2 regions of the Tatumella terrea genome follow, and region 1 is predicted to be linked to the other one. Evidence: predicted binding sites of a transcription regulator. Region 1 holds the regulator's gene; the other holds the start of a gene.
The links. The regulator LexA, encoded in region 1, represses DNA repair genes until DNA is damaged. The targets are predictions, from matches to a motif close to TNCTGTATGTACATACAGNA.

Region 2: the regulator LexA is predicted to act here: its motif matches at 4,512-4,531, upstream of ABD035_RS13185 (DNA translocase FtsK 4TM domain-containing protein).

Annotation. Positions count from the first base shown of each region.
Region 1 is NZ_BAAAFX010000002.1:26,052-33,507, forward strand. Features, by position in the region: gene pgi (glucose-6-phosphate isomerase) at 1-204, shown strand, start outside; gene psiE (phosphate-starvation-inducible protein PsiE) at 343-768, shown strand; gene ubiC (chorismate lyase) at 925-1,452, shown strand; gene ubiA (4-hydroxybenzoate octaprenyltransferase) at 1,473-2,345, shown strand; gene plsB (glycerol-3-phosphate 1-O-acyltransferase PlsB) at 2,415-4,853, opposite strand; gene ABD035_RS00165 (diacylglycerol kinase) at 4,962-5,339, shown strand; gene lexA (transcriptional repressor LexA) at 5,436-6,050, shown strand; gene dinF (MATE family efflux transporter DinF) at 6,221-7,456, shown strand, end outside.
Region 2 is NZ_BAAAFX010000017.1:237,510-244,965, reverse strand. Features, by position in the region: gene lolA (outer membrane lipoprotein periplasmic chaperone LolA) at 1-462, opposite strand, end outside; gene ABD035_RS13185 (DNA translocase FtsK 4TM domain-containing protein) at 637-4,452, opposite strand; gene lrp (leucine-responsive transcriptional regulator Lrp) at 4,569-5,063, opposite strand; gene trxB (thioredoxin-disulfide reductase) at 5,574-6,533, shown strand; gene cydD (heme ABC transporter permease/ATP-binding protein CydD) at 6,676-7,456, shown strand, end outside.

The DNA.
Region 1 (7,456 bases):
CTGGGGGCGCTGATTGCACTGTATGAACATAAGATCTTCACTCAGGGCGCGATCCTGAATATTTTTAGCTTTGATCAGTGGGGTGTGGAACTTGGTAAGCAGCTGGCAAACCGTATTCTGCCGGAACTGAGCGGCAACGAAGACGTCAGCAGCCATGACAGTTCGACCAATGGCCTGATTAACCGGTATAAAAACTGGCGTTAATTCAGCGTTGTTGTTCGACAGGAAGCGGCCCCGGGGCCGCTTTTTTTGATCCTGTGGTCGTGCCGCGGATTAATTATTGTGATATTTATCACGCTATCGCATTATGCGCTCTTCGGAGTACTGTGTTCAGAGGACAGAATGGAAAACACAAATAAGGTCGTTAAATCCACCGTTGCCAGCCTGATTGCCGCAATATTGCAATGGGTATTGAATATTGGTCTGATCACCCTGGCCATTATCCTGGCGATTTTCTTAGGAAAAGAAACATTACACCTGGCAAATGTGTTATTTCATACCGGGGAGGAGTCTTCCTCGTACCTGCTGATTGAAGGCATCGTGATTTACTTTCTGTATTTTGAGTTTATTGCGCTGATCGTTAAATATTTTCAGTCAGGTTTCCATTTTCCGTTGCGCTATTTTATTTATATCGGCATTACTGCCATCATTCGTTTAATCATTGTTGACCATAAAGACCCGCTGGATACGTTATTCTACTCCGGTGCGATCCTGATTCTGGTCGCCACATTATGGCTGGCAAATACGAAACGGCTGAAGCGGGAGTAAACCGGTTCGTCCTGTCGCCCCGGTCGGACGGATTTCCGGGGCTTTACACAGAACACCCTGCTTCATCAGCGCGAGTCTGTTATAGTTCAGCCCTGAAATGCTCTGCGTTCTTTCCGGCAGCGCAGAGGAGTATTCACCGGCTTTCTGAGAGTAACAATGTCTGCACAGGAATTGCACAAGCTGTATCAGCTACAGTGGTTACCACTGTCTTCTCCGAAACTCACCCCTGAGATAGCTGACTGGCTGTCAGAAGAAACCTCGATGACCGTGCGTCTGGAACGTTATTGTCGCGAACTGACGGTGAAAGTCGTCAGAGAAGGTTTTGTCGGCAGGCAGGCATTGCTCGGGCATGAATCCGGCTATTCCGGTTTTGATAACGAGAACCGATTCTGGTTACGCGAAGTGATTCTGTACGGAGATGGTCATCCCTGGCTGGCCGGGCGAACTATTTTACCGGAAGATACTCTGAGCGGGCCGGAAAAATCCCTGATGAGTCTGGGGGAGTCCCCGCTGGGACGTTACCTGTTTTCCTCTCCCTTACTGAGCCGGGATTTTATTGTCCCGGGACACAGCGACGATCTCCGGGGGCGGTATTCATTGTTACGGCTCTCAGGAAAACCCCTGATATTAACCGAGCTATTTTTGCCACATTCACCCCCCTATACATCCCGGGCGAAAGGATAACCAACCCCGTGCAGGACACCATGAAAATCACCAAATTCCAGGCCTATCAGCGCCTGATGCGTATCGATAACCCCATAGGGACAGTGCTGCTGCTCTGGCCGACGCTCTGGGCCTTGTGGCTCTCGGGGAGGACATTGCCTCCTTTTAAGGTGCTGGTCGTCTTTGTGCTGGGCGTGATTGTGATGCGTGCCGCAGGTTGCGTGATCAATGATTATGCTGACCGGAAAGTCGATGGCCATGTAGAGCGTACCCGGCAGCGGCCTTTACCTGCCGGGCTTATCAGCGAACGTGAAGCGAAAGGTCTGTTTGTGGCACTGGTGCTGGTGGCATTTCTGTTGGTGCTTACCATGAGTGGTATGACCATTCTGCTTTCGGTGGGCGGCATCCTGCTGGCCAGTGCTTATCCTTTTATGAAACGTTATACACACCTGCCGCAGGTGGTGCTGGGGGCGGCTTTTGGCTGGGCTATCCCGATGGCATGGATGGCAGTGAGTGGGGACTTACCTCTTTCCTGCTGGCTGGTATTCCTGGCGAATGTTTGCTGGACAGTGGCCTACGATACCTTTTATGCCATGGTGGATCGCAATGATGACCTTAAAATCGGGGTGAAGTCGACCGCGATCCTGTTCGGGAAATATGATTGCCTGATTATTGGCGGGCTTCAGATCGCGACCCTGGCACTGCTGGCGCTGGCGGGCCGGTTATTACACCTGAATGGCTGGTATTATTTGTCGTTAGTGGTCGCTGCCGGTTTCTTTATCTATCAGCAACGTCTGGCGATCGGCCGGGAACGTCAGGCCTGTTTTCGCGCCTTCCTGAATAACAATTATGTCGGACTGGTGATTTTTGTCGGTGTGGTACTCAGCACACTGCCTTTTATTAATCTGATGTAAGCGTCACGGCTTTGCAGTAAAAAAAAGGGCGTTCCTCAGGAACGCCCTTTTTAATGGCCAGGGATCGGATCAGGCAGAAGGTTCTGCCTCAGATTCAATGGCATTCTCAATGGTCTGGCGAACATCGCGGGTCGTCAAATCCAGTAATATCTGACGCATGCCCCGGGTTTTTTCCGGTTCGGCATCATCTTTATCACTGATATAGCCTTCATCACGCAGAGTGAGTACTAACCCCGTGAATACAGCCTTATCGAAGAACTCCGGCGCATTGATACCGTGAAGCACCGATAACCGTTGTGCCAGGGTACGGCTTTCTTTCTCAAGTGTTCCGCGATTAATCGTCGGCTTGGCATTCAGGATGGCAACGGTGATCGCGTAGCGTTGCAGCGTCTCCCGCACTCCTGCGGCCAGTAAGCCGAGCACCCGATGGCGTGCCGGCTGAACAGAATAGTGTTCACCGTCCTGAGTGATCAGCGACTGATTGACCAGCTCTCCGCACAGACTGTCCAGCACTTCCGGTAACTCCGTCTTATCCCAGCGAAGGAATAATTCACTCCTGAGCATCGGATAAATCAGGGAAACCTGACGCAATAATTCCTCTTTATGCAGTGTGCCATGTTGCTGAATGATGGCGGCGATCAGGGAAGGCATCACCAGCAGATGCAGAATATTATTGCGGTAGTAGGTCATCAGTACCGCCTGCTCTTTTGGCAGAATAATCATGTCACCGATATTATCCTGCTCGGTGGTGAACTTATTCATGCTCATCGCGTGATCAAGCAGGGCCTCAACGCTCATATCCGGCACAGTACTGCCTTCGGAGTACGGAACATTACGCAACAGACCGGTATAACAGGTCAACTGCTCAAGCAATTGTTCACGCGTCAGCGAGCGTTGTGGTGATGCCAGTAATGCCGTGACACAGAGGTTCATGGCATTCGCGGCACCGGCGTTATTAATACGGACCATAATCTGTTGTGCGACATCATTGACGACCGGGGTCATCCATGCCGGACGCTGTGATTCTATCGGGTCGATAGAATCACGCCACTCAGGAACATGGGTATTCAGGTAACTGACCAGCGGCAGAGGTTCACCAAAGTTCACATAACCCTGACCGAGGTTACGCAGCTTACGGAGCCCGCGCAGCATCTGCAGCAGACTCTCTTTCTCTTTGGTGGCACCGCGCAGCTCTTTAGCGTAAGTGGCCACTTCCATCACATGCTCGTAACCGATATAGATAGGTACCAGGGTGATAGGACGATTCCCGCCGCGTAACATTGCCTGCAGGGTCATCGTCAGTGTCCCGGTTTTCGGGTCGAGCAGACGCCCGGTACGGGAACGGCCACCTTCGACAAAATATTCAACCGAGTAACCACGGCTGAACAGTTCACCCAGATATTCACGGAAAACGGTGGAATAAAGCTTATTACCTTTAAAGGTCCGTCGGATGAAGAACGCCCCGAGATGACGGAAAATCGGTCCGGCAGGCCAGAAGTTCAGGTTGATACCGGCCGCGATATGCGGAGGAACCAGTCCCTGATGATAGAGCACATAAGAGAGCAGCAGATAATCCATATGACTGCGATGGCAGGGCACATAGACCAGCTCATGGCCGTCCTGGGCTAGCTGGCGGATACGTTCGCCCCCGCTGACATTGATCCCTTTATATAACCGGCTCCACAGCCAGCCCATGACGCGGTCGGTAATGCGGATAGCTTCGTAGCTGAAGTCCGCCGCGATTTCTTCCATCATAGCGACGGCATTTTTCCGGGCCATCTCGTGAGAGATTTTCTTACTGCGGGCCTCGTCCTCAACAGCTTTCGCAATCGCTTTGGATTGCAGCAGCTTGTTGAACAGGTCCTGGCGGGCCGGCAGACGCGGGCCGACGGCAGCCAGACGCTGGCGGGAAAAATGAATATGAGCCACCCGTGACAGCTTCTGGGCTATCGACTGGTCGGTGCCGTGCTCATCGGCCATCTGGCGTAAGGACATTTTAGGGGAGAAGCGGATAAAGCTATCCCGTCCCAGCCAGAGAATGGCGCAGAATTTCTGTAACCCGTTGAGTTCACGGAGTAAAGGTGCCTGCGTCCCCTGTGTCTCTTTGCCCGGAGCCCGGCCAAACATCACCGATACTGGCACCAGCTGGACATCCAGCGCCGGATTGTTCCTGTGCAGATCCAGGTAATCGTGGAAAATCTTCACGGTTTCCTGATTCGGGGTGAAATAAGGTAATAACCGCGGACCGTCATGAATAAACACATGACGCGGTAGCAGACTGCCGTCGATTTCCAGAGGTTCTAACGGGTCGGGCAGATCATGCTTCAGGCATTCGGTACGGAGTGCCAGCAGATCTGCTTTGGAATCATACGGAAATACATAGATAATAGGGCGGGTAGGGTCCAGACCGAGTTCGGTCACAGGATCGCCCGGGATCACCTTGCTCTTTACCAGCAAAGATAATGGAATACTTAGTAATTTATAATAAAGTTTACGCCAGCCTGACATAGATAAATCCGGAGCCTCTTTTGATAGCAAAGCGGCGCAATCATACCAGAAACTGCAAAGAAGATCTGTGGCCAGGTGCACTATTGAAAATTAACAGGAGAACGGCCGATGGCAGGAAGGACAACGGGATGGCGGCGGCTGGTGAAGGCCACCGGCTATTCATGGCAGGGGCTGCGGGCCGCCTGGCGGCATGAGGCGGCCTTCCGCCAGGAAACCGTAGTGACTATCGTGGCAATAGTAATTGCCGGCTGTCTGGATGTGGATGCAGTTTCACGCATTCTGCTGATTGGATCGGTCGTACTGATTATGATCATCGAAATTATCAACAGCGCGATAGAAGCCGTGGTTGATCGTCTTGGCCCGGAAATACACCCCTTATCCGGCCGGGCGAAAGACCTGGGATCGGCCGCCGTATTGCTGGCGATCCTGCTGGCGGTGTTTGTCTGGGGAACAGTGCTCTGGCAATGGTGGTCGCTGGCGGGATAATGACCGACAGTTGTTTGTTTTATGACGGTTTTTGGTTTTCATTTATGAAAGACCTGTATATACTCACAGCGACTGTATAAACAACCAGGGGGCGGGATGAAAGCATTAACCAGCAGGCAGCAGCAGGTCTATGACCTGATTCGCGACCATATTCAACAGACGGGTATGCCGCCGACACGTGCGGAAATCGCTGCCCGCCTCGGTTTTCGCTCCCCGAATGCGGCAGAAGAACACCTGAAAGCTCTGGCACGTAAAGGTGTTATTGAAATCGTGTCCGGTGCCTCACGGGGCATCCGCCTGCTGATGGAAGAAGAAACGCCGGAAGGTCTGCCGCTGATCGGCCGGGTTGCCGCCGGTGAACCTCTGCTGGCCCAGCAACATATAGAAAGCCACTATCAGGTCGATCCGGGACTGTTTAAGCCGGGTGCCGATTTTCTGCTGCGCGTCAGCGGGATGTCGATGAAAGATATCGGTATCATGGACGGTGATCTGCTGGCGGTCCATAAAACCCAGGATGTCCGTAACGGGCAGGTGGTGGTCGCCAGAATCGATGACGAAGTCACGGTGAAACGCTGGAAAAAACAGGGGAATACGGTACAGTTATTACCTGAGAACAGCGAATTCTCTCCGATTGTGGTAGATGTCCGCGAACAGAGCCTGACGGTTGAAGGACTGGCGGTCGGTATTATCCGCAACGGAGAATGGCTGTAACTGACGGGCCGTTGTCCGTCAGCCGGCGACCGGGAGATCTGACTTCCGGTTGTTAAGATTCACCCTGCACCTTATTACAGTACGCTGATCGGCTGCTGCCGCAACCGGCGTTTGTCCGCCGGAAATCCTCTCCCGTCCGGCGGAGACACTGCGCTCTGTCAGGAAAACCCATGTCTTTTTTGAATACCACCGATAAAAAACTCTGGCGACTGGCATTACCGATGGTGTTATCCAACATTACGGTTCCGTTGCTGGGACTGGTGGATACCGCGGTGATCGGACACCTGGACAGTGCTATCTATCTGGGCGGGGTGGCTATCGGCACCACGGTCACCAGCTTCCTGTTTATGCTGCTGCTTTTCCTGCGTATGAGTACCACGGGGATGACGGCTCAGGCATGGGGAGCCGGCGATTCAGCAGCCCTCGCCAAAGCCCTGGCTCAGCCCCTGATCATGAGTGTGGCGGCCGGGCTTCTGTTTATTGTGGTACGTGACCCGGTCAGCCAGCTGGCCAGCGGATTTATCGGCGGTGATGCCGGTACGCTGGAACAGGCACGTGTTTTTATCCGTACGCGCTGGCTCAGTGCGCCAGCGACCTTCGCGAATCTGGTGATCCTTGGCTGGCTGCTGGGTGTTCAGTATGCCAGGGCTCCGGTGATCCTGCTGGTCGCCGGTAACCTGGTGAATATTTTGCTGGAGGTGTGGTTTGTTCTGCACCTGCATCTGGGAGTCCGGGGAGCAGCGGCCGCTACCGTGATCTCTGAATATGTCTCGCTGCTGGTCGGTGTGCTACTGGTGTTGCAGGTTTTCCGGCGGCGTAGGATGTCTGTCCGTTTACTGCTGGAAGGCTGGCGCGGCGATATCAGACGTTTGCTGGGCCTGAACCGCGATATTCTTCTGCGGAGCTTACTCCTGCAGATCTGCTTTGCTTCTCTGACCTTCATCGGTGCCCGGATGGGGGCTCAGGTCGTTGCGGTGAATGCGTTGCTGATGATGTTCCTGACTTTTACCGCCTATGCGCTGGATGGATTTGCCTATGCGGTGGAGGCGGTTTCCGGAGAAGCCTACGGGGCGCGTGAAGCCGGAAAATTGCATGAAGTCTGGTACGCCTCCTGCCGTCAGGCCGGTATTGTCGCTCTGCTTTTTTCGCTGGTGTATGGGCTGGCCGGGCAATACATCATTGAGATGATGACCTCATTACCTTCCCTTCGCCAGTTGGCTGACCATTATCTGATCTGGCAGGTCATTCTGCCTCTGGCAGGTGTCGGCGGGTATTTACTGGATGGTTTGTTTATCGGTGCCACGCGCGGACGGGAAATGCGTAACAGTATGGCGATTGCCGCGGCAGGCTATGGCCTGACATTGTGCAGTGTTCCCTGGCTGGGTAATCACGGGCTTTGGCTGGCG
Region 2 (7,456 bases), on a different contig from region 1:
CGGAGTGACATCTATCGTGAACTGCTTCAGATTACCGTCGCTGCTCTTCGGCGTCAGTTCGAAATTATCGCCCTGCTGTTTCACATTATAGCGTTTCCAGTCTGAGGGCTGGTTACGTGCAATCAGCATAAACGGTGTATTACTGGTGGCATTTTTCACCCAGGTCGCCGTTACCTGCTCAACAAAAGGATTATAAAACCATAACGTTTTGCCATCGGAAATAATGGTACTTTCATCCGGAGCGGTCATATGCCAGTTGAACAGGCTCGGACGCTGGACCCACAATTCACCTTCACCGTTCTGCACGTTGTTGCCTGAAGCATCCGTGACTTTCTGACTGAATTGCGCATGAAAACTACTTACCTTGTCCAGACGTGTCTGCAGACTGGCTGAATCGTCGGCCCGGACAGCGGCTGAAATCATAAGACTGATAACACCTGTAGCAATCAACAATTTTTTCATCTGTAATTATTCCTTAACTTTCATTCCGGCTGTGCACTGTTAACCGTAGTCTCTGCCGGTATATTCCGACAGGAGAAAAAACTGAATTCTGAGTATTACTATGGGGATACCGGGAGAGATAAACAATGGGCCAGAAAATTCTGGCCCATCAGGATAACAACCTGTTATCGGAACTTACATTTCGTGCGGAGGGGGTGACAGCACCTCCCGGTTACCATTATGTCCGGGCTCGGAAACTATTCCCTGCGCTTCCATCTGTTCGATAATCCTGGCCGCCCGGTTATAACCGATACGGAACTGTCGCTGAACACCGGAAATAGAAGCACGACGTTTTTCAACCACGAAACCAACGGCCTGGTCGAATAACGGGTCCAGTTCTTCACCATTACCATCAGCGCCACCGGTTCCGCTTTCACTCTCATCCCCGGCAGTAATGCTGTCGATATATTGAGGCCGGCCACGGGCTTTCCAGTCCTGGACCACGGCATGCACTTCCTGGTCACGGACAAAGGCTCCATGCACACGGACCGGCATCGAGGAGTTAGGTGGCATATACAGCATATCCCCCATTCCGAGTAATGACTCCGCCCCGGCCTGATCCAGAATGGTGCGGGAGTCAATTTTACTTGAAACGGTAAATGCAATACGCGTAGGAATATTCGCTTTGATAAGCCCGGTGATCACATCGACCGACGGTCGCTGCGTCGCCAGGACCAGGTGAATACCGGCGGCGCGGGCTTTCTGTGCCAGACGGGCAATCAGTTCCTCGACCTTTTTACCCACCGCCATCATCAGGTCCGCAAACTCATCCACCAGCACGACAATGTAAGGCAGCTTTTCGAGAACCGGCGGCGTAGTATCCATACTGTCACCCGGTTTCCAGAACGGATCCGGAATAGGCCGGCCCATAGCTTCAGCCTGTACAATCTTCTCGTTATAACCGGCAAGGTTACGTACGCCCAGTGCGGACATCAGCTTGTAGCGCCGTTCCATCTCTCCGACACTCCAGCGTAGCGCATTGGCGGCATCCTTCATGTCTGTCACAACTTCAGTCAGCAGATGCGGAATGCCTTCATAGACAGAGAGTTCCAGCATTTTCGGGTCGATCATAATGAAGCGCACTTCATCAGGCGTTGCCTTGTACAGCATACTGATGATCATGGCGTTCACACCGACAGATTTCCCTGAGCCAGTGGTCCCCGCGACCAGCAGGTGAGGCATCTTCGCCAGATCGGCAACCACCGGCTGACCGGCAATATCTTTCCCCAGCACAATCGCCAGCGGTGAAGGATTATCCCTGAACTTTGCGCAGTCCAGTACTTCACGCAAATAAACTGTCTGACGATGCTTATTCGGTAATTCCAGGCCGACATAGGGCTTGCCAGGGATAACCTCGACAATACGGACCGCAACAGCAGATAACGAACGGGCCAGGTCACGTGAGAGATTAGAAATCCTGGCGGCTTTCACGCCAGGAGCCAGATCCAGCTCGAAACGGGTGATCACCGGTCCCGGTGAAATACCGACAACTTCTGCTTTCACTCTGAAGTCATTCAGTCTTGCCTCGACCAGTTTACCCGTTTGTTCCAGAGCAAACATATCAACCGGTTCTTCTTCCGCCGGAGGTGGTGTCAGTAAATCCATGGTCGGAAGAGGTGTCGACGGTTTTTCCAATGGCTGTTCATGGCGAACCAGGAACGGATGGAACAGACTCTGCTGTTCCTGAGCAGCCGGCGGTTGAGAAGCGGCTTCCTGCGGGGCTGCGTATTGCGAATACCCTGGCTGAGCCGTTGTGCCTGACGTCTGCGGAGACTGCTCAGAGTTACCCTCTGCGGCAGAATACGGTGCCTGCTCCGGTGTGTGCGGGGCTGCGTATTGCGAATACCCTGGCTGAGCCGTTGTGCCTGACGTCTGCGGATACTGCGCAGAGTTACTCCCTGCGGCAGAATACGGTGCCTGCTCCGATGCCTGCGGGGCTGCGTAGGGTGAGTGCCCTGGCTGAGCTGTTGTGCCTGACGTCTGCGGAGACTGCGCAGAGTTACTCCCTGCGGCAGAATACGGTGCCTGCTCCGGCGGCTGCGGGGTCACTGTTTCCGCACCCGGTGCAATCGTAAACAGAGGCTCTGCCGGATTGTCATCCACCAGCTCTTCCATCGGTGAAAAATCAAACGCAGAAATAGCCTCTGAGGAGAGCGGCGCAGAGGCCACAACGTGGTCAGCACTAACCCGCGTAGCATCCTCAGCCGGCGTCTGATACCGCTGCTGCTGTTGCTCCGAGAATTGACGTGCCAGCAACGCCTGTTGCAGTTCATCTTCTTCGTCAGGTGTGGCAGTGACATGGTCCTCGCCATAGCGCGCCTTTTGCTGCCCGGTAAAAGCCTGGCGAAGCGCCGCCTGGTCGAATTCACTCTGTTCGGACGAAAGCTCGTCTGTCTCCGGTATCTGCGCATTCAGCTGACGCTGTAATTCCTCTTCACGTGCTTTTTCTTCTGCCATCCGTTGTGAAGGTAATTTAATGCCATAAGAGGCCATTTCGCGGCGGGTCGGCAAACGGACAGGATTCGGTCGTGGCAGTTCCGGCCCACCGACTCCGCGTTTTACCTGAGGGTTAGCACTTCGTTGCGCTGATTCTGTCACCGTCGCAGGGGGCTGTAATTTACCCATACTGGCGGCCACAGCAAATGGCGACTGCCCTGCCGGTTTCACTACAGTGGCAGCCACGGTCTGAGCATTGACTGCGGCAGGCGTCGCCGCCGCAACCGGTGCCTGAGGGGTAACTGCCGGCGGCCGCTGAGGATCAGGCCGGGTTGTCTGAACCTGTGGAGTAACCCCGGAGGCTTGGGGTGCCGCAGACGGAGAAGCTGCTGGTGTCGGCTGAGATGCCACCGTATCCGGCACATCGAAGCGGTAAAGTGGTGGCTCTGCGGCCTGCGTGGCTTTCACCTGAGCAGGTGCCCTGTAGGCATCGGCAGCGACGACAGGTTCAGGACTGTTTTCCGGCCTTGTGGATGACTCCGGTGCAGGTTGCCGCGCGGCAGGAGATTGGATGATCGGTCCAGCCCCGGCGACGGGTGCACTGAATAGCGGATCATTTTCTTCCTCCTCCGTCACTGGGGAGAAGGCAGAAGAGGTAAATAAGGGGTCATTGTCATCCGTTTCCGACGCAGAAACCGGCGTTGAAAACAGCGGATCATGTTCATCATCCTGTGACTGAGAGACTGTATTACCGTGCGCAGGCGATCCGGCGGCCGGAGAGGCTTTGGAGCGGAACAGAGGAGCGTCTTCAGTGACATCCTGCGCCGTCTCTTTACGGGACACCGGGGCAATCGCCTCGTCTTCGTCCTCGTCTTCATCGTGCCAGCGATCATCCCCCCGGGAGCGGTTGCTCGCGAAGGTCAGAACGGACATGATGACCCCGCCGATCTTCTCAGCAATCGTCAGCCATGACCACCCGGTATAGAGGGTGATCCCGGCGGCCCAGACAAACAGCAGGACCAGCGTTCCGGTCATCTGGTTAAGATACGGGGCCATTGCACTACTGACCAGGCTGCCAATCACGCCTCCGGACGCAAAGTACCAGATATCATCAGCATTGATTGCTGCCAGACCACAGGTGGTGACCACCAGGGCCAGCACACCTATCAGACGCAGGCCGATAGAGAAGCAGTCGATGAATTCTTTGCTGTTACGATGGCGGAAGGTAATCCAGCATAAGCCAATGATCACTACCGGAATGGCGTAGGCCATCACCCCGAAGATAAATAACAGGGTATCCGCCATCCAGGCCCCCGGCCGGCCACCCAGATTATGGATAGGCTCATGCCAGGCCGTTTGTGACCAGCTCGGGTCAGAGGGATTGAAACTGACCAGCGAGACCATCAAATACACGGCAAAAAGTGCCACCAGAATCAGTAATGCTTCCAGCAGCCGTCGTCCACTACTCAGTGGCGTTAAAGATACATCTTTATCTTCTGTATATTCCTGGCTCAAGAGAACTCTCCAGGTGCCTGTCAACTAAAGAGAGGAACAGCACCATCAGTCAGCACTGTTCCTGTATGAATTCACAGGAGTGTACCTAATTGCCACAGGTTTTGCACCTGCCTGATTTAGCGAGTTTTAATCACTAACCGGTTACTCTGTTTTACTTCTTCCATCACTACATAGGTGCGGGTATCGTTAACACCTGGCAGGCGTAACAAGGTTTCCCCCAGCAGCTTACGGTATGCGGACATATCCGGCACGCGCGTTTTCAGCAAATAGTCAAAATCGCCGGAAACCAGGTGACACTCCTGAGTTTCCTCAAGTTTCTGGACGGCGGTGTTAAATTGCTCGAACACATCAGGCGTGCCACGATTCAGAGTAATCTCAACAAAAACCAGCAGTGATGCGTCCAGATAGTGCGGATTAAGCAGTGCGGTATACCCCAGAATGAACCCCTGACGCTCCAGACGGCGGACACGCTCAAGGCAGGGCGTCGGAGACAACCCTACCCGTTTGGAGAGCTCGACATTAGAAATACGGCCATCTTTTTGCAATTCGTTGAGGATATTTCTGTCGATGCGGTCCAGATCTTTGCCAGGGCGTTTCTTATTATCTGTCATTATTATTTTCTCTCTTCATTTCCTTCCCAAGACTACCTGCCCTTCCACCTGTCACCGGCGAAGGGCCTGAGTTATATTGAAACAATGCCTGTATATTTGCTGTTTTCGGTACATTTCACTGTCTGTCCACGATGAAACAGCCCAAAAACAACTCAGGTTTATTTATCCTGCGCTCAGAAGCTGCGGCCTGCGCGGGTTCCTGTTCGCTGAACTTTATTTGTCTCACCTCATGTTTTCGCAAAACAACAGGCGATTGTCAAAGTAAAACATCCAATTTCAGTACAACATTCCGCCGTCTGCGGTGAATATAAATTTTCAGCCAGTAATTTCAGCCATTTCAACTCCCGTCACACGCCAGACTGATCCCTTTGGGTGACCTTTACAGAGAGTGATTAGTTTCGACGTTCACATTAATCGCTAATCTCAGCGACCGGACTCTTTTTTTCGTCGCCGCGTTTGCCTACAATCAGCAGATATTTGTCAGCGGTTTGTTTTATTGAGGAAAAAAGCATGGCCAAACACAGTAAACTTCTGATCCTGGGTTCCGGCCCTGCCGGTTACACCGCAGCTGTCTATGCTGCGCGTGCAAACCTTAATCCGGTACTGATTACCGGGGTAGAAAAAGGCGGGCAACTGACCACCACGACAGAGGTAGAAAACTGGCCGGGTGATCCTGAGGGGCTGACCGGGCCCGGACTCATGGAGCGTATGCATGAACATGCGGTAAAATTTAATACCGAAATCGTTCACGACCATATCCACACCGTCGACCTGAAACAACGCCCGTTCCGTCTTGTCGGGGACAGTGGTGAATACACCGCGGATGCGCTGATTATCGCCACCGGCGCATCGGCACGTTATATTGGCTTACCTTCGGAAGAAGCGTTTAAAGGCAAAGGTGTCTCCGCCTGTGCGACCTGCGACGGTTTCTTTTATCGTAAGCAAAAAGTAGCTGTAGTCGGTGGCGGGAACACGGCCGTCGAAGAGGCCCTCTACCTGGCGAATATCGCCTCTGAGGTTCATCTTATCCATCGTCGTGACACCTTCCGTGCCGAAAAAATCCTTATTGACCGGCTGATGGAAAAAGTCGCCAGCGGCAATATCGTTCTGCACACTAATCGTACCCTGGAAGAAGTTACCGGGGATGAGATGGGAGTGACCGGAGCACGTCTGCGTCCGACAGGGGATAATGCTGAAGCTGAGCAGATCGACGTGGCCGGGGTATTTATTGCCATCGGGCATAGCCCGAACACCGCTATTTTTGCTGACCAGCTTGAACTGAACAACGGTTATATCGTGGTACAGTCCGGTCTGCAGGGCAATGCAACTCAGACCAGTATCCCGGGAGTCTTTGCCGCCGGTGATGTGATGGACCATACCTACCGTCAGGCAATCACCTCTGCAGGTACCGGTTGTATGGCAGCGCTGGATGCAGAACGTTATTTAGACGGTCTCGGCACAGACGCCTAGTTCTTCCCTGAACACTGAATGATTTCCTAAGGCGACAGCGAAACTGTCGCCTTTTTACTGTTCCGCATGCTAAAGTACCTGCACTTTTATAAGGGGTATTACTTTACACCTCTGGTGTCTGACATTCACTTTGCAGAATTCCATGAATAAATCCCGTCAACAGTATTTAGTACGCTGGCTGAAAGAACAGCGCCATTACGGACGCCGCTGGTTACGCCTTTCGGTTATTACCGGTGTCTTCAGTGCACTCCTGATTATCACGCAGGCCGGGATCATCGCCCGCATATTGCAGAATTTTATTATCAGTCATCACCCTGCCAGTGATACGCCAGGCTTGCTGGTTGCGCTGGCGGCCTGCTTTGCCGGGCGAAGCCTGTTGCATTACCTGCGGGAAATGGCGGGTTTCCGTGCCGGAAGCGTCATCCGCGAGGCTATCCGCCAGCAGATTATTTTACGTCTGGAGGCCCGGGGCCCTGCCGGAACGACGAGCCGGGCCGTCGGTAGCTGGACCACCCTGTTGCAGGAACAAATTGATAATATGCAGGATTACTATGCACGTTATCTGCCACAGATGAGCCTGGCAACATTGATCCCCGTGCTGATCCTGATCACGCTGTTACCCCTTAACTGGGCTGCGGCGTTGATCCTGTTCTGTACCGCGCCACTGATCCCGTTATTTATGGCCATGGTCGGTATGGGGGCGGCAGAAGCCAACCGCAGAAACTTCCAGGCCCTCGCCCGTCTCAGCGGAGACTTCCTTGACCGCCTGCGCGGGCTGGAAACACTCCGCCTGTTTCACCGGGGTCGGGCAGAACAGGCGGCTATCGCCGACAGTACAGGGCAATTTCGTCTGCGTACCATGGAAGTCCTGCGGCTGGCATTTCTGTCTTCGGCAGTACTGGAGTTTTTCGCGGCCATTTCCA